DNA from 4 places in the Paenibacillus sp. cl6col genome. Region 1 is predicted to be linked to each of the others. Evidence: riboswitches for the same ligand, from Rfam matches in the RefSeq annotation. Region 1 holds a riboswitch; each other region holds the start of a gene.
The links. Region 1 has a riboswitch for cyclic di-GMP ahead of BLS15_RS03400 (4'-phosphopantetheinyl transferase family protein). Riboswitches for the same ligand answer to the same signal wherever they lie in the genome.
Positions count from the first base shown of each region.

Region 2: another riboswitch for cyclic di-GMP. It lies ahead of BLS15_RS12620 (MucBP domain-containing protein); the one in region 1 lies ahead of BLS15_RS03400 (4'-phosphopantetheinyl transferase family protein).
Region 3: another riboswitch for cyclic di-GMP. It lies ahead of BLS15_RS18640 (CAP-associated domain-containing protein); the one in region 1 lies ahead of BLS15_RS03400 (4'-phosphopantetheinyl transferase family protein).
Region 4: another riboswitch for cyclic di-GMP. It lies ahead of BLS15_RS29890 (glycosyl hydrolase family 18 protein); the one in region 1 lies ahead of BLS15_RS03400 (4'-phosphopantetheinyl transferase family protein).

Region 1 is NZ_FNAZ01000001.1:789,975-795,440, forward strand. Features, by position in the region: gene BLS15_RS03395 (non-ribosomal peptide synthetase) at 1-2,525, opposite strand, end outside; gene BLS15_RS03400 (4'-phosphopantetheinyl transferase family protein) at 2,516-3,271, opposite strand; cyclic di-GMP riboswitch class I at 3,355-3,441, opposite strand; gene BLS15_RS03405 (copper amine oxidase N-terminal domain-containing protein) at 4,011-5,466, opposite strand, start outside.
Region 2 is NZ_FNAZ01000004.1:161,352-166,817, forward strand. Features, by position in the region: gene BLS15_RS12620 (MucBP domain-containing protein) at 1-2,202, opposite strand, end outside; cyclic di-GMP riboswitch class I at 2,354-2,441, opposite strand; gene BLS15_RS12625 (ABC transporter ATP-binding protein) at 2,874-3,797, shown strand; gene BLS15_RS12630 (ABC transporter permease) at 3,787-4,485, shown strand; gene BLS15_RS12635 (cold-shock protein) at 4,722-4,922, shown strand; gene BLS15_RS12640 (TVP38/TMEM64 family protein) at 5,235-5,466, shown strand, end outside.
Region 3 is NZ_FNAZ01000007.1:97,574-103,039, reverse strand. Features, by position in the region: gene BLS15_RS18640 (CAP-associated domain-containing protein) at 1-2,570, opposite strand, end outside; cyclic di-GMP riboswitch class I at 2,781-2,870, opposite strand; gene BLS15_RS18635 (macrolide family glycosyltransferase) at 3,046-4,227, opposite strand; gene BLS15_RS18630 (helix-turn-helix domain-containing protein) at 4,224-4,664, opposite strand; gene BLS15_RS18625 (DUF6612 family protein) at 5,061-5,466, shown strand, end outside.
Region 4 is NZ_FNAZ01000017.1:11,548-17,013, forward strand. Features, by position in the region: gene BLS15_RS29890 (glycosyl hydrolase family 18 protein) at 1-2,926, opposite strand, end outside; cyclic di-GMP riboswitch class I at 3,038-3,122, opposite strand; gene BLS15_RS27035 (TrmB family transcriptional regulator) at 3,600-4,409, shown strand; gene BLS15_RS27040 (AzlC family ABC transporter permease) at 4,489-5,217, shown strand; gene BLS15_RS27045 (AzlD domain-containing protein) at 5,208-5,466, shown strand, end outside.

The DNA of each region.
Region 1 (5,466 bases):
TCCAAATGGCCTTTCACTTCGTACACGAGTGGAATGTTGTAGGCCATGCCAACTCCGCCCCGTTGTTGCAGCGCGAACATACGTGTCTGTGCAGGTGCGAGACGATAATGCGCCTTCTTCTCGGCTGGCGTTATCGATTCGTATTGTTCTTGCGCTCCTCCGTCGATAATTGCAGCAAGCTTGCCGACATATGGATTCGAGAACAATTCCTTGAAGGACAATGAGATATGGAAGTCAGCTGCGATACGTGCTTGCAGCTGTGCCAGCTTCAACGAATGCCCGCCAATCTCGAAGAAGTGATCCGCTGTGCCAATTGGAGAGATGCCAAGCAGTTCCTCCCATATCGCCGCAAGCTTCTTCTCCGTATCCGTTACAGGAGCTTGATATTCGGTAGAGATGCGCTCCTGCTTCTCAGGCTGAGGCAGCTTGGCCCGATCAATCTTGCCGTTGATCGTAAGCGGCATGCGCTCCAAGAACATGAAGTATGCCGGCACCATGAACTCAGGCAAATGCGAAGACAAGTACTCTCGCATTGCACTCGCTGTCATGCCTTCTTCCGCTACAATGTAAGCACAGAGAGCCTTCTGGCCAGGCGACTCTTCAAAAGCTACAACCAGTGCTTCCGTTACTTGCTCGTGCGTATGAATCTGCGCTTCAATCTCACCGAGCTCCATGCGATAGCCGCGAATCTTCACTTGATGATCTTTGCGTCCGACGAATTCCAAGTTGCCATCTGGCAACATGCGCACAAGGTCACCTGTTTTATAGATTCGTTCGCCAGCTACGAATGGACTATCCGCGAACTTCTCACGCGTCATCTCATCCTTATTCAAGTAGCCACGTGCTACGCCTTCACCGCCGACCCACAGCTCTCCTACAGCGCCAATCGGCTGCAGCATGCCGTAATCATTGACAACATAAGCGGTTGAGTTCGTAATTGGCGTACCGATAGGAATTGTCCCGTCTCCCTCTTCCTTCATCAGATAAGAAGTAGAGAAGGTTGTATTTTCAGTAGGACCATAAATATTCGAAATCTCAATCGGTGCACAGTCCTTAGCCGCTCGATAGAAGTGCTTTGGCGACATCAGCTCTCCACCGACAAGCAATTGGCGAAGCGGCGCAAATATGCGCGGATTGCGATCAACCAATTGAATGAACAGCGCCGTCGTCAAGAACATAATCGTTACCTGATGGCGGATGAGCGCTTCCTCCAGCTGCTCAGCGTCCAGTATCGTCGTCTTATCGATGAGCACGAGCCCTAAGCCATTCAACAAGGAGCCCCAGATTTCAAAGGTTGAGGCATCGAAGACAAGTGATCCCGTCTGCAAAATACGGTCGCCTTCGCCAAACTTCACATAATTCGTGCGCTTTACTAGGCGAATGACATTACGATGAGTAACCATGACGCCCTTAGGTCTTCCTGTCGAACCGGATGTGTAAATGATATATATAAGATCTTCTGGCTGATTCACAGATACCAGATTATCGCTAGATTCATCAGCAAGGCTCGGGTCATCCATATGAACCTGCTCGATGGTATTCGGCAAATCTATATCTGACGATCTGCTAGTCAGTACCAGCTTCGTACGACTGTCTTCCAGGACATATTGAATGCGATCCTGAGGGTGATCGGGATCAAGTGGAACATAAGCTCCTCCCGCCTTGAGAATCGCTAAGATACCGACAACCATCTCTGCACTGCGCTCTGCCATAATACCAACAGACTGTTCCCGATCGATGCCAAGCTTCCGCAGCCTGCGCGCCAATTGATTCGCACGAGCATTCAACTCGCAATAGGTCAACTCGCGATCATCTTCGATGACAGCTACTCGATCCGGATGCAGCTTAGCCTGTTCCTCGAACAGCGCCTGAACCGTGAATGTATGAGGATATTCAGCTCGCGTCTGATTCATCCCCTCAATTAACTGGCGCTTGTCCTGCTCTGTCAGCATTTCCAGCTCGCCAATACGCTTCTGAGGATGCTTCACAGCTTCATCCAGCAGCTGCAAGAAGTACTCCCCCAGCTTCTCTACCGTCGATAACTGGAACTGATTTTCCTTGTAATACATTGTGAACATTGGTAATGCGCCCGTTCCAGCAGCATGCTGAATGCAGCCGTGCAGGTCACATACCTGCTCTCCCTCTGGAAGCACGGGCTGAACATCTTCTCCGTACCAGCAATACGTTGCCACATCACTGTCAGAAGCTATTTCAGAGCAAGTCAGGTTACGTCCTTCTGCGCAAGCCGACAAGCTGTTATGAATGCTCATAATTCCTTGCAAGGTTACGTCATCCTGACTGACTACTGTATGGTTGCCATTGCCGTGTCCCGCTTGAACGGCATGAAGAGTTACTTGCTGCGAGTTGTAGAACCGGGACAACAGCGTTGCCCACGCACTGAACATGACGGATTCCAACTTGACCGAATGCTCGGCCGAATGCTTCTTTAGAAGACGCATTGTCTCCTCAGGCAGTTCGATAGAATGTACGTCATAGCCTGCCAATCGTTCTACTGTCAATTCCATGAAAGCCAATTCTCGTCCTCTCCTTTATACGATCCAACCCATTTCGTAAACCTATGAGTCAACTGCTCCCATGTGATGTACTCTATTTGCTTGGCAAATTCCATATGCTGTGCGCACACAGTCATACTATAGCCTGTTACAGGAACGACATATTGCTTTACATAATTATGATCAACATTCCATAATTGATTATGCTGTATAGGTACAGCTGTCTCCTGCACAATCTCGAATGTGCTAGGAGGCAGGCTGAGACCCGTTCCTAATGCCTTCAGAACACTTTCCTTAGCCGTCCATATGTAAAAAAACAATTCCTGACGCGCACGACTGTCGTTCGTATTTGCAAGCAATTCCAACTCACGCGGCGAGCATATCAGCCTAGCCACGTCCATGTTCCATTCTCCTGCTTGCTCTATATCAATCCCGATTGGCGCTTCATCCAATGCCACTGCTATGAACGCACCGGCGTGAGAGATGTTGAAAAATACTGGATCACCCTCCACATATGGCTTGCCGAAGGGATGAGTGTGAATAACAAGTTCGTTATTCGAACATTTCAAGGTTCGACATAGCAGCATGCGTGCCAATATGTCAGCCGCAACCGTGCAATAAAGATCTTCACGGTTCCGAAGTCTATCTAACCTTTTGTATTTTTCAGGTGTAACGAACGGGATAAATCGATCCATCAATGAATCTATGTCTTCGTAGGAAGTACACTCGTCCCATTTTAGCAACACAATTTCCATCATTTACCCCAGCTTCTGTGCGCAAAAAAAAGGCCATTCTGCATAGCCTTGTCACCGAATAACCGTTGTGTAGTTACCGCAACATTAATGGCAACCCGGCCGCCGTAATCCGTGAAGATGTTAGGCCCGCGGCTTTGCGTCCTCATCTTTCGAAGAGTTTGCCTTTCAATCCTGATGTTGTTCTTCTTGATGTATCCATTGCGTGTTGCAGATCGATTATCAGGCAAGAATGTCATAGCAATGTTACGCACTAGTTCTTGTGACATGTATCGCGTGAATAGGTCTAAAGTACATATTACATATCAGCATGTTGGACGGTCGCATTCCCTATCCAACTCAAGACCCATATTTTATATCGGTTGCTCGAATGAAAAGATTAATACTTTTTCATAACACTTTTCAATTTTTCGACACGAAAAATCATTTTTTGTCATTTTATAGTCATTTTCAAAGGTGGTTTCACCCTATTTCCGACAAAAACACCCCTATCCTCTCCATCCTTGCTCCCATAGATTCGTACAATTCCCTCCAACTGCTCGAACATTTGTCGATTTCCCTATAGAGCCACTACTGCTTAGCCCCCCTCTCCCCTACCAATTACCTAATAGACAGCACTGAAGTCATTTCTTACTCATTACACAACTCTCTTGTACTCTTGGTGATACATAAAAAGCCTCGGAAATCATTCCGAGGCTCTTATTGAATGCCATCTATCTATCTTCTCTATCCCACATCATGAGGATTAATATCCGTCACCAACTGTCATTTCGTTGGATGCAGTGGACAGCGCATTCACCGTTGCACTTCGTCCATCTGCTATGGACATCACGAATACTTTATAGGTAACGCCTGTGCGAATCGGATTTCCATATGCATCATTATCGGACAGCGAGAATATGGTTGAACCATCGCCTGATACACTAACCAATTTATAATTACTTCCTGCCACACGATTTGCCTGATCCAGGTTGAATGAACCCGCTGAACCGGAAGGAACAGCCATCACTGCGTAATAGGCAATTCCGTTATCACTGCCTGGCTTCGTGAAGTAAGCCTTGAAATCATTCACGCCTTCTCTCGCTGCAAACACGTTCGTAGGTGCCTGAACAGATTGATCTACCAAGGAAAATTCACCAGAAGGCGAAGACAAGGCATTCGAGGAGCCGCTTCTATTGTCAGCTACCGTAAGCACAAATACCCGGTAAGCAACACCTTTTTGAATGTCGTTGCCTTGAACATCCCGCAAGCCGCTTGTTAGCGATTGTCTTACATAGCCACTCTGATTCCCAACCCGAATGTAGCTGGATGATCTCACCTGTCCCGCACTATATGCGTCGAATGCATAGGACTGATCTGCGCGGACGACCATAATACGGTATTCATTTACGTACGAATTACTGGATGGTGCATTAAAGCCTACTTCAATGTCGCTGGCATTACCGTTTTTGCCAATAATCTTCGCTTCTACATTCGTCACAACATCAACCGAGGCATTGCCTTTAAGCGTCACCTCTGGAGATGGAGCAGACAACGCATTGTTCGCTTGACTATTGGAGCTTACAGACAGAACAAATACCCGGTAGCTGTTGCCGTTGCGAATCGGTGCTCCATCTACATCTCTTGCATCCGCATCGAATACATGCGACAAGCTGCTGCCACTCCGATACACGACAGCTGAGTTCCAATTATTAACTCGATTGGCCTCTGTTAGATTAAAACGGCTTGCGTTGGAAGACTTCACGACCATTACGCGATAATGGTTCACATTCGATTCATCTGCAGCACGGTTGAATGTTACACTCAGGTTTCGTCCATCATTGTAGTTTCCACCCAAACTGCTTGCCGATACGTTCGTTGCAGGGTACACCGTCGAATTGTTAGACAACGTAATCGTATCTGAAGAGCTGGACAGGGAATTCACATAACTACCGCGTCCAACAGAAAGCACATATACTTGGTAGCTGGTTCCGTTACGGATCAGGTCCCCATCTACGTCTCTCGCAGTAGAGCTCAGCTTGAGGCTAACGTCTCTGCCATTCGGGTTCATCGACGTATAATTGTAGTTGGATACGTTGTTCGCTTCGGATACATCAAAGCGGTACGATCTGCTCGTCTTCACAACCATAATTCGATACTGGCTAATATTCGATTCATCCGAGGCCCGGTTGAAGGTAACCATCATATCGCGGCCGTCATTA
Region 2 (5,466 bases), on a different contig from region 1:
AGATGTTGGGGCAGCGATTTCTCTGTTTGTAAGACTGCTGACATGTTTGATGATTACTTTTTGAGCGTTCGCTTTGTAGAAGAAGGTAACTACGTTATCGGCTGCTTTGACAGTGTAGGTTACTTCCGCCTTCTCAGGCGTGTAGCCTGGGATGTCCAGAGCTTTCAACGTAACGGCCTCGCCAATTTTACCTGAATGAGATGTGTCGTCGTCAGCGATGGACTTGCCGGTATCCTTATCGACGAACTTGATGGTAATAGGGAGATCCGTCTTCTTGTAGAAGAAGGTAACCACATTATCCGCAGCTTTTACAGTGTAGGTTACCTCCGCCTTCTCAGGCGTGTAGCCTGGGATGTCCAGAGCTTTCAACGTAACGGCCTCGCCAATTTTACCTGAATGAGATGTGTCGTCGTCAGCGATGGACTTGCCGGTATCCTTATCGATGAACTTGATCGTGATAGGGAGTGCTGTCTTCTTGTAGAAGAAGGTATATTCGTTGTCCTTGGCCTTAAATGTGTATTGAACTTCGGCGTTCTCAGGCGTGTATCCCGGGATGTCGAGTGCCTTCAACGTAATCGTCTGTCCGTCGGTGCCGGAGAGCGAAGTATCGTCGTCAGCGATGGATGTGCCGGAGTCCTTATCTACATACTTAATCGTTAGCTTTTGTGGAGCTAGCATATATCCGAACCATACTGTTTTGTTAGGTTCCTGCAGTGTTAACGTTTCTTCTGTAGGGTCGGTGCCCTTTTTCAACACATAGTTGTCGAGCTTCGGAGCAGGAACCTTGTACTTCGGCCCTATATCCAGCGCATCCTTCCCATTGACAGTGAAAGACTCGCTGTACAACTGCTCTGCAAGATCCACACGTTCGACAACCTTGCCGTCTGCGTTAATAGGCTCGCCTTGTTCATTAACCTTGTAGCCTTTCACAAGAATGGAGCCTTTGCCGAAGCTGACTTGTGGCACTTCAAAATCTTTTGTTGTACGTTGTCTATTCACATCTGTGTATTCCATGGTGGTACGTCCGTTTGTCGGGTAATTGACATCGGCACTCGGATTTTTAGAAGAGTCCATTTTGATGGTATATGTCAGGGTTGCCGGACTTCCCTCTACAATGTTGCCAACGTCCCATACAAACGTTTCCGAAGCTGCATCCCATTTCACCGTGCCTTGAGATGCTGTATAGTCTTGCTTTTCAACAGGTGCATTGCCCTTGAAATTAAGGTTAAACATTTCACCCATCGGATCCTTGACTACAGCATTTTCAGCCGCGTAGGAAATTTTCCCTGCCAGTTCAGAGAAAACCTTCTCCAGCTCCGCGCTGTCAGATGGGTAATAGTTGTTTGCTGAAGCGCTGTTCTTTAATACATATACAGCGTTAGCATCATTGCCGACCTCAAGCCCAATCGAATAAATGGTGACTCCTGCATCCTTGGATGCTTTGGCTTGAGATATCGTAGGAATTCCATTGTCCTTAACCGTATAGTTATCTACTTTGTATCGATCCCCAAACAAGCCAGAGGATAATTCATAGCTGCTGCCGGATCCGATAGTCTTGGTGTAGTCAAAGTTGGACAGTACAAAGTTATACTTGTTGTTGGGCCATGAATAAGGAGCGGCCTTTTTTGCAGGAGAACTGAACGTTGGCGCACCGTCGCTAAGCAGCACAATAAATTTATTTTTAGCTGAACTCTTTGTAGTTAGTAACTGATGTGCTGTGTTGAGAGCGCCTTGTATGTTTGTCCCTCCGGAAGCCGAGATGCCCTTAATTTTGTTCAGGAGCTGCTGTTTATCATTCTGGCCAAGGAATCCGGATGATGTATCCTCTGCGCTGGTGCTAAACGTGACAAGAGCAATTCTTGTTTTGACGTTGGACAAAAGCAGTGTATTTGCAAATTTCTCCGCAGCTTTTTTGGCATTGTCTAACCGTTTGTAGCTTTTCATACTGTCTGACTTGTCTAAGACAAGTACAACATCGGTGTCACCGGCTTCAACGTTCTTCCCTTCGGCGGTCAGAGTAATCTGCCACTCTCCTGGCGTCCCGGTTGGCTTCGCTGTCTTGCTTAATTTCACAGCACCTGGCTCTGGCCAAATTGGATCACGTGCGGCTGCATCTGCACTTTGCAGTGTGTGAGGAATAAACCCGAAGAACACGGCAAATACGCACAGCCATGTTACGGCCAACTTTACTCTACGTTTCATTCAATTCGCCACCTCATTTTTTCATTTTATTCCTCCCCTACCGAAGTGAGTCCATGCCTCCTCATTCTTATTTATATAGCTCAACGGAAAGTTAATTCCGCCAGAACTTCACATAAATAAAAAAAGTCCAGCTGCAAGTAACAGAATTGTTAGTTGCAGCTGGACTATCATAGGTCGTAGAACCGTTAGACTCCGAAGCTTTGCGGCCTAATCTTTCGATTAGTGTGCCCTATGTGATTGATCAATCATAACACCTCTTATCCAAGCGAAGATGACTGTAATCATAGGCATAGGGAACTATCAAGCTCAATATAGGTTACGAGGAACAATTTGTCAATGATAAGAAAATACTAGTTTGTATACATACTACAAGTATTAACCTACTAGAGTTGATTCATACCTGATAATCCATCTATATGCCTCCAACTTAATAACTATTCATCGCTATCAGAAGGAAATAACGGATTGAAACGCTCCCATGCCCGTACGATAATGAGTAGAGCAGATAATCTAGCAATCGGCTTCATGAATACCAAGGTGTGTCGAGTGAGACTGAATGAAGAGCAAATAGAGCTTAAGATTTTTGTAAGGATTGAGTAAGGAATTAGAGAGGAATGCCTCATACAATAAAGTCATCGGGAAGCACGCATTGAGCGGGAGGAGATACTGGCATGACGTATTTATTACGTACACATCATTTGACAAAGACGTTCCTAGACAAAGAGGTTGTCTCGAATGTGAATATGAACATCCGTCAAGGAGAGATATATGGATTTTTGGGTCCGAATGGGGCCGGTAAGACAACAATTATGAAAATGATTACGAACTTAATTAAGCCTACAATGGGTCAAATTGAAGTATTCGGGGAAGCGCTAGCCCCTAAGTCGTATCATCTGCTGGCTCGGATGGGGACAATTATCGAATACCCTGTATTTTATGACAAGCTGTCGGCACGAGAGAATATGGAGCTGCACTGCGAGTACATGGGATATCACAACATGAAGGCCATAGATGAGGCATTGGAGCTGGTGAAGCTCAACCATGTGGGTGATAAAGCAGTTAAAGATTTCTCGCTTGGAATGAAACAGCGGCTAGGGATCGCCAGAGCGATCGCAACGAAGCCGGAGCTGCTTCTGTTGGATGAACCTATTAATGGGCTGGATCCGATAGGGATTAAGGAGATACGCGATTTGCTTCTCATGCTGAGCAGACAATATGGTACAACGATATTGATATCAAGTCATCTGCTGGGTGAAATTGAGCTTGTTGCAGATACGATTGGTGTCATTAATAAGGGTCGATTAATTGCAGAAGTGTCTATGGATGAGGTTCGTATGAAAAATAGCGAATATATTGAGATTGTGACGAATGATTGCACGCGAGCTGCGTTCCTGCTCGAAGATAAACTAGGCATACACAATCTACGAGTCATGGATGAGCGCATAATTCGAGTATATGATCCGAATATCCAGCAGGGAGTGCTGACGAAGGAACTGGTCGTGAACGATATTTTAATAGAATCGATCCATAAGAAAAACAGCTCTTTAGAGGAATACTTCTTATCTTTGTTGGATGGAGGCGATCATGTTGCGTAATTTGATAGCTTTGGAGCTTCGGAAGCATCACATAGGAGGGTATATTCGAAACGCAATTATTGCAAATATTGTCGCGATTGCCATCTTATTCTTAATGTTATACAGTCCTAACATGATGGAAGAAGTTGTTTTCGCGGATTACACTGCCCTTTTTGTGGGTGTGGATTCATTTGTACGAATGATCTTTATCGTCTTTGCAGCAGTATTGATATCTCGGTTCATTATTGATGAATATAAATCAAAGACAATAAACATCCTATTTATGTATCCAATAAGTCGGAAAAAGATCCTCCTCAGCAAGTTGGCCATTATCGCCATTTTCACATTTAGCAATATTATTGTGTCTGAAATTGTGCTCAACGCGATCTTGTTGACAGCAAATGCAATTGTACCCATTATACAAGAGCCCCTGACTTTGTCGATAATTGGGGGAGGGGCATTGAAGTTGATCATGAATGCAATGGCTGCAAGCATTATGAGCCTCATTCCGCTATATTTCGGCATGAGAAAATATTCGACACCGACGACGATCATGTCTTCCTTGCTCATTGTTTCCATCGTGTGCTCGAATAATGGGGGAGTCTCGCTGAATTCAATCATTATCGTTCCGATCATCTTGGCACTGATCGGTGCATTCGTAATGTACATGACAATAAAGAAGGTTGAGCACGTAGATGTGGTCAATTAGTTGAATACGCTGACGTTGTCTGAGCCTGAGAAGACTTGGACAACGGGAAATTAAAACAAATTAAAAAACAGGAATTGCTATTTGGGTAACCTTGTGGTAAGATGACTATATTCAAATTTGACCTGATTCACATATTGCAGAGGGTTATTTTGAAGATAGAATAACCTTGTCCAATATGTGAATTTTATTTATTTATGTAAATAAGAGGTCATGTAAATTTTAGGAGGTATTTGTTCATGCAAACAGGTACAGTTAAATGGTTCAACGCAGAAAAAGGTTTCGGTTTCATCGAAGTTGAAGGCGGTAACGATGTATTCGTACACTTCTCCGCAATCACTGGCGACGGCTTCAAAACGTTGGACGAAGGCCAACGCGTTGAGTTCAACGTAGTTGAAGGCAACCGTGGACCACAAGCTGAGAACGTTGTAAAGCTGTAAGACACGAAATTACAATGCCCCAGACCTAAGGTTTGGGGCATTTATTAATTTATGCGGCAGGGATGCCGTATGAATAGCAAAGAGCCGTCCTCAGGGGCGGCTCTTTGTGTTTCTGCTTCGCTCTTGTTATATTCGCAGCCACGCCATTTATTTGTCGATCTTTTTTGTTGTGGAAGGCAGTATAGTGGGGACGATGTATGTTATGCTATTGTTCGAAGCGAGCTTATGGCAGCTTCCATCTCGTATGACAATGGCAATCATATTGAGCCATTTTTGGACAGATAAATATAGAGGCTGGTGGATACGTACAACATGGAACTATCCGAGATAACTTCTTATTTTACCGAAGAGCATTTGAAGGCGTTGTTGGAGCAATTCCGTTCCTTCGGGCCGCTGCCGGGCATATTACTGACGTTCATGAAGTCCTTTATCCCGCCGCTGCCTACCCTCGTTATTGTAGGTGTGAATGCTGCAGTATATGGGTTGTGGCTCGGATTTCTCTATTCATGGATTGGAATCGTGAGCGGCTGCATGCTGACGTTCC
Region 3 (5,466 bases), on a different contig from region 1:
AGTGCCGCCTGCGCTCGAGTGAGCGTTCCCGCCGGATCAAGTTTGTTATCGGTGGTTCCTTTGATAAGTCCTTTGCTCACTGCGTACACAACGGCTGTCTTTGCATCCTGTGAGATGAGTGCTTCATCCTTAAATCCAAGCGAAGTGCTTGAATGGGACAGATCAATTTTCAATGCCCGCGTAAGCATCACGACCATTTTTTCGCGAGTAATCGGTTTACGTGCCCCAGGCTCTGCAATCCGCTGTTCCCAAGTCTCTCCGTTATTCGTCAAGCGATCAAGCAAGGTGGCGAACTCCGCTTGGGTAATAACGTCGTTCGGCTTGAATGTGTGTATGCTGTCTTTGCCGCACAACAGTCCGTGAGCTGCAATGACTTCAATTTCATCCTTTGCCCAATGTGCAGTAAGATCATTGAAGGATCTTGCATGCTCTGCAATCGTGTAGGTGCCGAACTCCGTGACCTGGAAGGAAATATGCTTCTTATCAGCTGCCTTCATTCCGGCCAGTTTATAGCTCCAAGCATTTGTTGTTAGGCCTTGAGCTTCTGCGTACACGCCTGCCTTACGAATATCCTTTGTAGCTTCCATCAGCTTCAAGGAGATTTCCAACAGGATATTCTTTGCTTCTTGCGGCCCGCGGATCGTGATCATCGGAGACGTAAAGGTCGTCTCGCCATGATGCTTGCTAAAACCTTTGTCCTTATGCTCTGCAAGAGACACCACAAGCTCGAGTTCACTCGTTCCGATGAGTTCCACAATAGACTTATTCGGAATGGTAATATCGAATTCGGCTGTAGACAGAAGCAAATCCTTGCCTGATTCCTGCAGCAGTTTGGCGGCCGATTTGTCCAGCGTGAAGGAGACTTCATTGTAATCCTTCATGCTTACATCGCTAATATCGGGTTGAACCTGCTTGGTATTTTTGTCCTGCAGCTGTTTTTTCACGGTATTCGCATTTATCTTGAACTCCGCATTCACTGCATGCTCCTTCATCGTCTCTGCCAGTAATCCTGCCTTCATCGTCTTACCGGCTGGAATTGTTCCCACAGAAGTCGAAGGTGTAGAACTACTAGAACCTCTAGAGCCTTCAGATGAGGAAGACGAAATAGGCAACTCTGGCTTCGGATTCGGATTCGGAACAGACGGCTTGATGACATCAACAGTAGACGAGTGAATGTAACCGATTCGGATCCGTTCATTGTTTGCGTTGAACAGATTCGCATTTACAAGATTGAAGGTATATTTCCCTTCTTGGTCGCTCAAGAAAGCGATGGTTGCTATGTCGCCGTCTCCTTCATAAGCGCCTCCGTTGAGATTTACGGAGTAATCCAATTGCTTCTGGCCATTAGGTAAATCGGTTATGTTCTTTGTCGTGATAAGTGGGACATCCGGATAGTTCAACTTTTGATAGGTAGCCATCGTAACGCTTGGCTTTATATCTAAGAGAGTCAAGCGGCTGTCATAAGTAAGACTGAATGAAGCTGAATATACTGCTTCCGACACAGAATATTCGACCTTTACATCGAATGGATCTCCTGTCAGAACCTTAGATTCGCTGAGGCTAGGAGATACAACATCGGGATCGGGCTTTTTATCGTCGACGGAATTCTGCGTGACGAAGTTCTGTGTGTAATATACATTTGAATTCCCCCCGAAGTACACACCCACCCCTAGATGAGAAAAGTCTCCCAAAATATTCGAACGATGTCCTTTCGAGTTCATCCAGTTCTCGTGAACGAAGATGGCACTCGACTGTCCAGCAGCAATGTTTTCCCCTGCCTTTTGGTATACGATTCCGTCCGCCTTCAGCCGATCGAACGGGGATTTGCCGTCCGGATTGTTATGATCGAAGAAGCTTCTCAGCCCCATATCGTCGCTATGCTTGCGAGCAGTTCCCGCAGCCTTTTCATTCCACTTCAATGGCTTCATGCCCTCGCGGACACGCACAGCATTAGCCAAATCGAGGATTTGTTGCTCAAAGCTTGTCTGCAATCGCTTGCTAGGCGTGCCAAAGTACCCCTTGAACGCCAGTTCCACATCATGGGCAATAAATTGGACAGCCGTCACCGTATTCCCTTGATGGAGATCATAGAACACGGTTGCATACATACCGCCGACCTTGTACAGGCTATATTGTCCGCTGTTGTCCATATTGTAAATCGTATTGCCTTTCCTAATTTGACTGAGGGAAGATCCGAAGGCTGCCTCTACCTCCTGCTTGGTTGAACCGAATCCAATGCTTCCATAAGAATCATTCGCATTCGTATAGAGTGCAACGACCTTGTGGTCCTGAACACCAACTTGTAAGTAATGTTTATAATCCTGATTGTAAATATACCACTCGAAGCCATATTCACTTAGATCCTTGCGAACCGGCAGTCCGATTTTTTGGAATAGTTGATCCTCGCTCATTCCTATGGTGATGCCTTGCAGTTGGTCTGCCCCTGCCTGCGGAGCATTGTTCGTTTTCGTGACAGTAATCATACTACCGACCAGCTTATCCGCTGCATAAAGGGTCGGCTGATAGATAAGCATCCCGGCTAACAGCGCAGCGCTAGCTGTAATCGTCATACGCCGCATTCTTCCTGCTTTAATGTGTTTATGCTGTTCTTGGTACATTGCGTTGTTGGTTGCTGTACAACATGGCCGCATCATTACATCTCCTATTCTTTTACATTCTGCGATCAAATGAGATGAACATCGGGGACGCTTTACAATAGCACAAAAAAAGCGCCACCCTAATGGCAGCGCAATAAAAAAAGACGCACGTAATGTCGCAATTAGGGCAACCCGGCTGTCATCGCATTGTGAAATACATTAGACCCGTGGCTTTGCGTCCCCTGCTTTCGCTAGGGTTTGCCATTATCCAAATGTTACAGATTAAATGTCTATAGTAACATGTAAATGAACAGCTTGTATACAACTGTGCCTATAGGTACGCAAAATTCAATCAAGTACCAGGTCTATCAACCCAGTACGATTTATGTTCGTCATGCACTTCTTCAATGAAGCTGCCCCATTTTAAAAAAAGGATCATGAAAGTACACTAAGACTTCGCTCGAATTTTAGTTAAAATCACATTGGCCGCTTCTACTGCACCACCAGCATTCTGAAAAGTTTCTGACAGTTTTTGCGCATTTTCCTGATAAGTCCGATTCGTCAACACCTCAGATACCGCTGCTGCCAAATATTTTGGCTTCTTTCCTTTCAACTTTAAACCTGCACCCAGTTGAGCAACCCGATCAGCCACTAATCCTTGTTCGCTATGTTGCGGAAATAAAACCATTGGAACTCCAAAATACAGGCTTTCATTCACACTATTCATGCCACAATGGGTAATAAATACATCGGCTGTTTGCAATACCGATATTTGATCCACGACGTTATTCACTGTGAAATTTCTTGGTATGTTGCCAAGAGAAGCAATCTCCGTTTTTTCACCAACTGACATCACAACATCATAGTCCGTATCTGCAAATGCCTGAATAACTTTTTGGTAAAAATCTTGATTTTGATTCAGTATAGTCCCAAGTGAAATGTAGATTAGTTTTCTATCTTTTTTATTAATCTGTATCGGCGGAGACTGCCTGATGGATGGTCCGACAAAAGCATATCGCTCAGAAAACGTATCCGCCATCGGCTGGAATTCTTTCGAGGTATAAACAATGGCGTCTGTTTCATTATTATTTTGAACAATCGATACAACATTCCCTATCTCATAACCATGATTCTTTAACAACTGAATTTTTCTGTTCATTCGGGGCCAACCCACGATCATCCTCCATACATCGATGAAACCACGCTTCATCAGTTTCGCGGTGTACTGATTAAAAGCAAAGGTAGTAGTCGAACAAACATATGGAATTTCTAGTTTTTTAGCAAATAATTTTCCCCAAAAGCATATAGAGTCAGATACAATACAATCCGGCTGGATTTCCCTTAATTCCTGACATACCTTCTCATCCAAAGCAATGGTCGTATCGGCAACCATCTCAATTAATGCTGTAAAATCTTTGCCAACCTTGCGATCCAATTCCTTTTGTGAAAGCTGGGGCAAGAACTCATCACAAGCAATGAATGCAGCACCAGCACCTTCTATTTTTTCCTGAAATTCTAGAAAGGAATAGTACCAAACTTGATGGCCTCTATTGACTAACTCGGCAACCACCGGAATGGTTGGATTGGTATGACCATGTGCGGGTATCGAAAAAAATACAATTTTGCTCATTCTGATTCATCTACCTCTCGCTCCGCTTTTTGGATCATCTCTACAAATTCCATGAAATGATTACTTTTTAAGAGAGCAATCCCTTTTGTCGCATCTTCCCCCAAGACAATCAGCTTATCACCAGCTTGTATCTGATACATTTCGCGTGCCTGTTTGGGAATGACAATCTGTCCCCGATCTCCTACCTTCACAACACCAAAGAACTGCTTCCCCGTGGGAACGAGCTGATTCGCCGCTTCTTCACTCATATCACGGGATAATTGATCCAGGGTTACTTGGAAAAGTTCAGCGAGTATTTTGCATTTAAAAATATCGGGCAAGGCCTCCCCGTTTTCCCACTTTGCTACGGTCTGTCGTGACACGTTTACCTTCTCAGCTAATTGTTCCTGACTGAATTTATGCTTTTTACGCAACACACGAATATTCATACCAATCATATTTTTCATCTCCGTATACGTTAAATATATAGAAGAACCAAGGTGGAAATCTATCAACAATTCGCAACATTTTATGTTAAGAATTGTGGCAAAGTACAAGTCATAGATGAAGCTAACGTCGATAGCGCCGTATTCGATTGCGAACCAAAAATTTTTCGCAATATATCCAATACTTGTGCACTGTTATTTGTCCATATCATACCAAATTAATAGAGAATACAAACTGAGGTGTTCTGTTAAAGAACAAGACTGTCGACAGTCTTGCTGTATCCATTAGATGTATCGATGATGTCCAAATGCTTCTATTTTATTGAAGTAATAGGTTTTAACTTACTGTTCCCTTCTTTATAAATTGGCTAACATGGGTAAAGCAGATTATTTTAGGGGGCTGTTATTTTGAAAAAACGGATAACCATACTACTAGCATTCTTATCATTACTAGGGATAACGGCATGCGGCAATACGATGCCGACAGCCGATGAAGTATTGCAGAAAGCAATTGAGGCTGATAAAAGTGTAAAGAGCTTTTCCTTGGATATCAATCAGACAGAGACAATCAAGGCAGATCAAAAAATTGAAGCTTCTAAGCTAACTAAAATAAGATTTGATTATACGAAAGAACCGATCGGCTTATATTTCGAAAATTCGATAATATCTAATGAGGTGAATTTAACTTTAAAAAAGTACCAAACGAATGAAGGGTCATATTTTCTTCAATATGATGGTCAATGGAGGAAATTGCCGGATGATTTGATGAATCCAACTCAAATACAGAAGGATATGGATTTGAATGAGCTCTTTA
Region 4 (5,466 bases), on a different contig from region 1:
CCAGTTGAACAGAAGTCAGACCGCTTGGTAGTACAGGGAGTGTTAATACGATATCGACTCCTGTTGCATCCTGCAGCTTCTTAATTGCCTTTGCGTTAGCGATATTCATGTCTTTGTCCTGAGCAGCGCCCTCAATGTCAAGGTCAAATCGGGTCAGTCCATAGCCTTGAACCAGCTCCATATACGTATGAAAGAGCGTATCGGTGTCTTGAGTGACTTCCCAGAATGCAGCTCCGTTCGCACCGCCTAGCGAGATCGTGACATCTCCGCCCAACTCACGAATTTCCCGGATGGACTGCTTAATTCCTTGATATTGGGTGTCGTTCGGATTCTTTTCGCTTAGTAAGGAATGTCCTCCCCAGCCCCATTGCACTTTGCCGTCCGCTACTTGACGCCCAACGGGCTGAACAAAGCCGAGATTGAAGAATTTCACGCCGGTATCCTCGGAAATTCTGGCAAGGTTAGGAGCGCCATTGTTGGAATAGCCCGGCTTGGTAACCCATGCAACCATGTCGATGAATGGGGAATTGACTTGCTTCGGCCACTCGATTCCTTGACCAACCCCAAAGTCATACCCCGGTGCTGTCGTTTCGATAACGGTAATGGTACGTTTTTTCTCGACCGTTAATCCTTGCGAGTCCGTAACAGAGTAAATCAGCTCATACTTGCCGGCTGCATTTGTATTGACTTCTCCCGTCACGGCAATATGGGATGTGAGATCTCCGTCTTCTGCGTCCGTAGCCGTTACGCCAGCCAGCTTATCAAAGCTGTCGCCGACTTTCAGCGTCAGGTCTGCTATGCCATGCAATACAGGCGGTTGATTCTTGCTTGGAGCTTCGATAACTGTAATGGTGCGTTTTTTCTCGACCGTTAATCCTTGCGAATCGGAAACGGAGTAAACCAGCTCATACTTGCCGGCTGCATTCGTATTGACTTCTCCCGTCACGTTAATACGTGATGTCAGATCTCCGTCTTCTGCGTCCGTAGCCGTTACGCCGGCCAGCTTATCAAAGTTGTCGCCGACTGTAAGCGTCACGTCCGTTACGCCATGCAATACAGGCGGTTGATTCTTGCTTGGAGCTTCATCACCCAAAATGAGTTGTCTGTTCATCTCTGGGCTGTTATCCGACACCCGCTGAACCAGCTCCATGCTTGTAATCTTGGCATCTCCCTTCAGTTTGAACGTATAGGATCTGCCAGTTTCAATCGTTTTAGCATCATAGACCGATTTCAAATCGACGACCGTGTAACCGTTCTCATTTGTTACGGTTCCCGCCAAATAATCGCCTGAAGTCAGCGGTCCATCGGCTTGGATGTAGAGCTTCGGCAGCTTAACCGTTTTAGCTCCTCTTTCCACCGCTTTCAACACTTGATTCGATTCGGTCAAAGACTCGTTATTGAAGAGGGTGATTTCATAGCCTTTGCTGTTGCCCCAAGCCTCAGTATACGGTTTCACATCCGCCGTAACGTCCAGCTTGGTATATTGGATTTCATGTGTTGTCAACGCCTGGCTCCCGAAGAGGCCTTCTTTCGTTGCCTTTGTTAATTTGTCGCGCTTGGCAGGATCCGCAGTAGGGGCATCATTGGAAGCCATCCAAGCAATGACGCCGCCCAGACCGTTTTCAAGCACATATTTCGTTTTCTCTTGAATGGATCTTTCATTGTCATACGTGTAGAATACGCCAGTTGTCCCATCATACAGATAGGGAGCTTTGGCTGCATCATCCCAATATTCCTTGAGATTCGGGTAAGTGGCCTTCAGCTTGTCGAGGTTGCGATAAGACCAAATCCCTGTTCGGCGGCCGCCGTCCCCAACAGCGAGCGCTGCCTCGCCAACCGCGCCGCGGGATGGAGTCTGATCCGCATCCTTGGCTGATAGTGCTGCTTCGCCGAATAGCCCCGGATGATTCGGATCGGATCCTTGCGATACTTTATCCCAGCCGCGAGTGTAGTAGGCTGCCCCGACAACAATCTTGTTCGGCTCGGCTCCTTGCTGAATCAAATATTTCACGCTCTCGTCTATGGACAGGTTGTTGCCCGTGAGCGGGTCGTTCGGGTTCGTATACAAGCCGGTATGGTGGCCGCTTATTTCATCCCATGCACCGCGCATGTCATAAGTCATAATGTTGGCAAAGTCTACAATGTTGAACAGTCTCGGCACATCAATGCCGATATCGATCTTACTCTTCGGCGCTGGAAGTGCAACAGACAGTTCATACGCTTTACCAAGCTCGGCTCCTTGCTTATTCAATGCGTTTTTGATATCTTGCAGGAGTAAAATATAATTGTTTTTATCCTCTGGTATAGCGTATTTCGTACCTTCATCGTTCTTATTATCGACCATATCAGGCTGTCGAACTTCAGCCGGGAACTCCCAATCGACATCCACGAAGTCCATGTTCGTGTACTTGATGAATTTCATGACATTTTGGATCAGATTTGCCCGTTTGGAAGCATCGGCTGCAACGACAGCGAAGTCGCCTGATTTCGACCATCCGCCAAGAGAGATGCCGATCTTCAGATTCGGGTTTTCTGCGCGCAATTGCTGCAGGGCGATAAGGATGCCTGCATTGGCCGCTTGCCATTGAACGCCATCCTGGCCGACAGGCGCTTCTACTGCCGCATCCTTATCCGTAAAGACAAGGTTGCCTTGGGCATCAAAATCGAGAAACGCATAGTTCAGGTGGGTTAATTGATCGGCCGGTATATCCTTAGGATAAAAGTTCCCTTGTCCTCCCCAAATCGACCAATCGCCATAGTACATAACATTCCTTATTTCCTTTGTCGCGTTTTTGACCACAGGTTCCTGTGCTGCGGAAACAGCCGACCCTGCATAAGCCGGTGCCAACGAAGACACGAACATCATGATGGTCACTACCGTCATTGCGAACAATCTCCGTGCACTCTGCTTTTTCCCAGTCTTCATCCGTTATTCACTTCCTATCAATAGATTTTATTAATAGGCAGCTAGGGTGGGGCATCTCGCCATGGATCATACAAAAACAACCATACGACTAATAGAGATGGGGGTCTATTAATCGGCAACTGGCTGGCATAGAATTTCTTCCTTAGCCCCTTTAGTTTTGCGTCACTAGATTTCCCTAGCTTTGCCTAGTAATACCTGCAAACATGCATACTCTTGCATAACGATACATGTTTACACCGTTAAATATACAGCAGTTTCACGTTTATTTAATGGGTCATACGGATTATTTGTGAATATATGAACATAGTTCGATATTATTATTCACTAGAAATATATCATGTTGAAATCCGGATGGAATAAGAGGATGTATGTTAATTCCATATGGTTTGATACTGGACATCAGCCTAGTAACTGCACCGATCCCTTGTTATTCCTTGTTATGCTTTTTTACATATTCCACATGTCCGACAAGGTTTGGGCAGTAGGTCTTAGGGAGGGAATTAAAAAGGACTGATCCTCCTTTTCTGGGCAATTATACCTCGCCCAAAAGTTGAAGAATCAGGAACAAAACAGTGGTCTGACGATCATTTTCGATAACGGAACCAGGATTGCTTTGACAGCTAATTCATTTTATTTTATAGTAAGTAACACACTAACTACTAAAGGAGTTGCCATGGAAGAACTTTTTAAAGAACTTCAGAAATGGGGCTTTTCACAATATGAATGTAAAGCGTACATAGGGCTATTGAAAAATTCTCCTATAACCGGATATGAAATAAGCAAAAGGTCAGGTGTACCTCGTTCAACGATATATGAAGTACTGGCAAAATTAATGGATAAAGGTGCGGTGTATACAGTACCTACTGATCCTGTAACCTATGCGCCATTACCAGCAAAAGAATTAATCCGTCGATTGCGTAATGACTTTGACAATTCTATGGATTATCTTGAAAAGAATTTATCTGCGTTAGAAAGTGAACAAGAAGTAGATGTCATTCGACGCATCAGCAGTGATGAGCGCGTTGTGGCCGAAATGATTGACATAATCGATAAAGCTAAAAAAGAAATATGGTTGTCGATTTGGGAACCACAAGTCGCTTCGATAAAAGGTGCTATAGATGAGCGGATAAAGGATGATACCCACGTCTTTTCTATTCTTTTTGGAGCACCTGAGATTCAGCTTGGGGCAACGACTCATCACAACTACATGGCTCCAGAAGTAGCTGAGGAACGTATGAACGGCCGCTTAACGATTGTTGCACGGGATAATGAAGAAGTATTAATTGCAAATTTCGCGCAAAATACACCTGCATGGGCGGTAAAAACGGAAGACCCGGCACTTGTGTTAATCGCGATGGAATACATCAGGCATGACATTATGTTCTCAGAATTAGTGAAAGAAGTGGGCCCAGAGAAAGCAGAAGCGCTTTGGAAAAACGCTCCTAACCTATTTCATGTTGTTACCGGGAAACGGTTCAAATAAATTGAACCGTATTTTCTTTCACTTTTTCGTAGTAGTTAGTAAGTTAGCTTCTAATACTTGAAAATAAAGAGGGAATGAAATGAGTCTGTCGAACGTCCAAATGAATTCGTCTCCGAGAGCTGAAGATAGCTTTATCCAAGGAGTAAAAGATTGTGTCCCCACGCTGCTGGGTTATTTAAGTATCGGATTAGCTGCAGGTGTGATCCAAAAGACTGCGGGACTTAGCATCGCTGAGATCGCTCTGATGTCTATGATTCTCTATGCTGGCTCAGCTCAGTTTATTGCTGCGGGTATGATAGCAGCAAGTAGTTCGATTACTGCCATTATTATTACGATTTTCTTTGTAAATCTTCGTCATATTTTACTTAGTGCAGCACTAGCACCTTATTTCCGGCATCTTACTCCACTTCGCAACATGCTAGTAGGTTCTCTACTCACCGATGAGACATTCGGTGTCGCGATTACCGAGGCGGCCAAGAAAAAGCGAATCAGTGAGAAATGGATGCATGGCCTCAACATAACCGCTTATGTAAATTGGCTTGCAGCGAATCTAGCAGGAGCATTTTTGGCGCAATGGATTTCGAATCCTGAGAAATTCGGACTAGCATTTGCCTTGCCAGCTATGTTTATTGGAATTCTCGTACTCTCTATGGTAGGGCGAAATAGAATCAAACTTGATATCGTTGTCGCAATTATTGCAGTGGTCATTGCTGTGGGAAGTTCTTTCTTTTTGTCCAGCAGTATGGGCGTTATTGTGGCTACAATTATTGCTTCAACAATAGGAATGGTGGTAGAAAAATGGAAGTAAGATGGGACATTTTTTTGATTATTCTAGGCTCAGCTTTTGTCACGTTCATTCCAAGGGTCGTTCCTCTTATGGTGCTTAGTCGGTTTGAATTACCAGAATGGGCAATGCGTTGGTTAAATTATGTCCCCATTTCTGTAATAGCTGCTCTGATAGGTCAAGAGATATTTATCCATGACGGAAAGCTTACATCTCTTACCAACAACATTGAATTTTTTGCAGCCATACCGACTTTTTTAATTGCGATAAAAA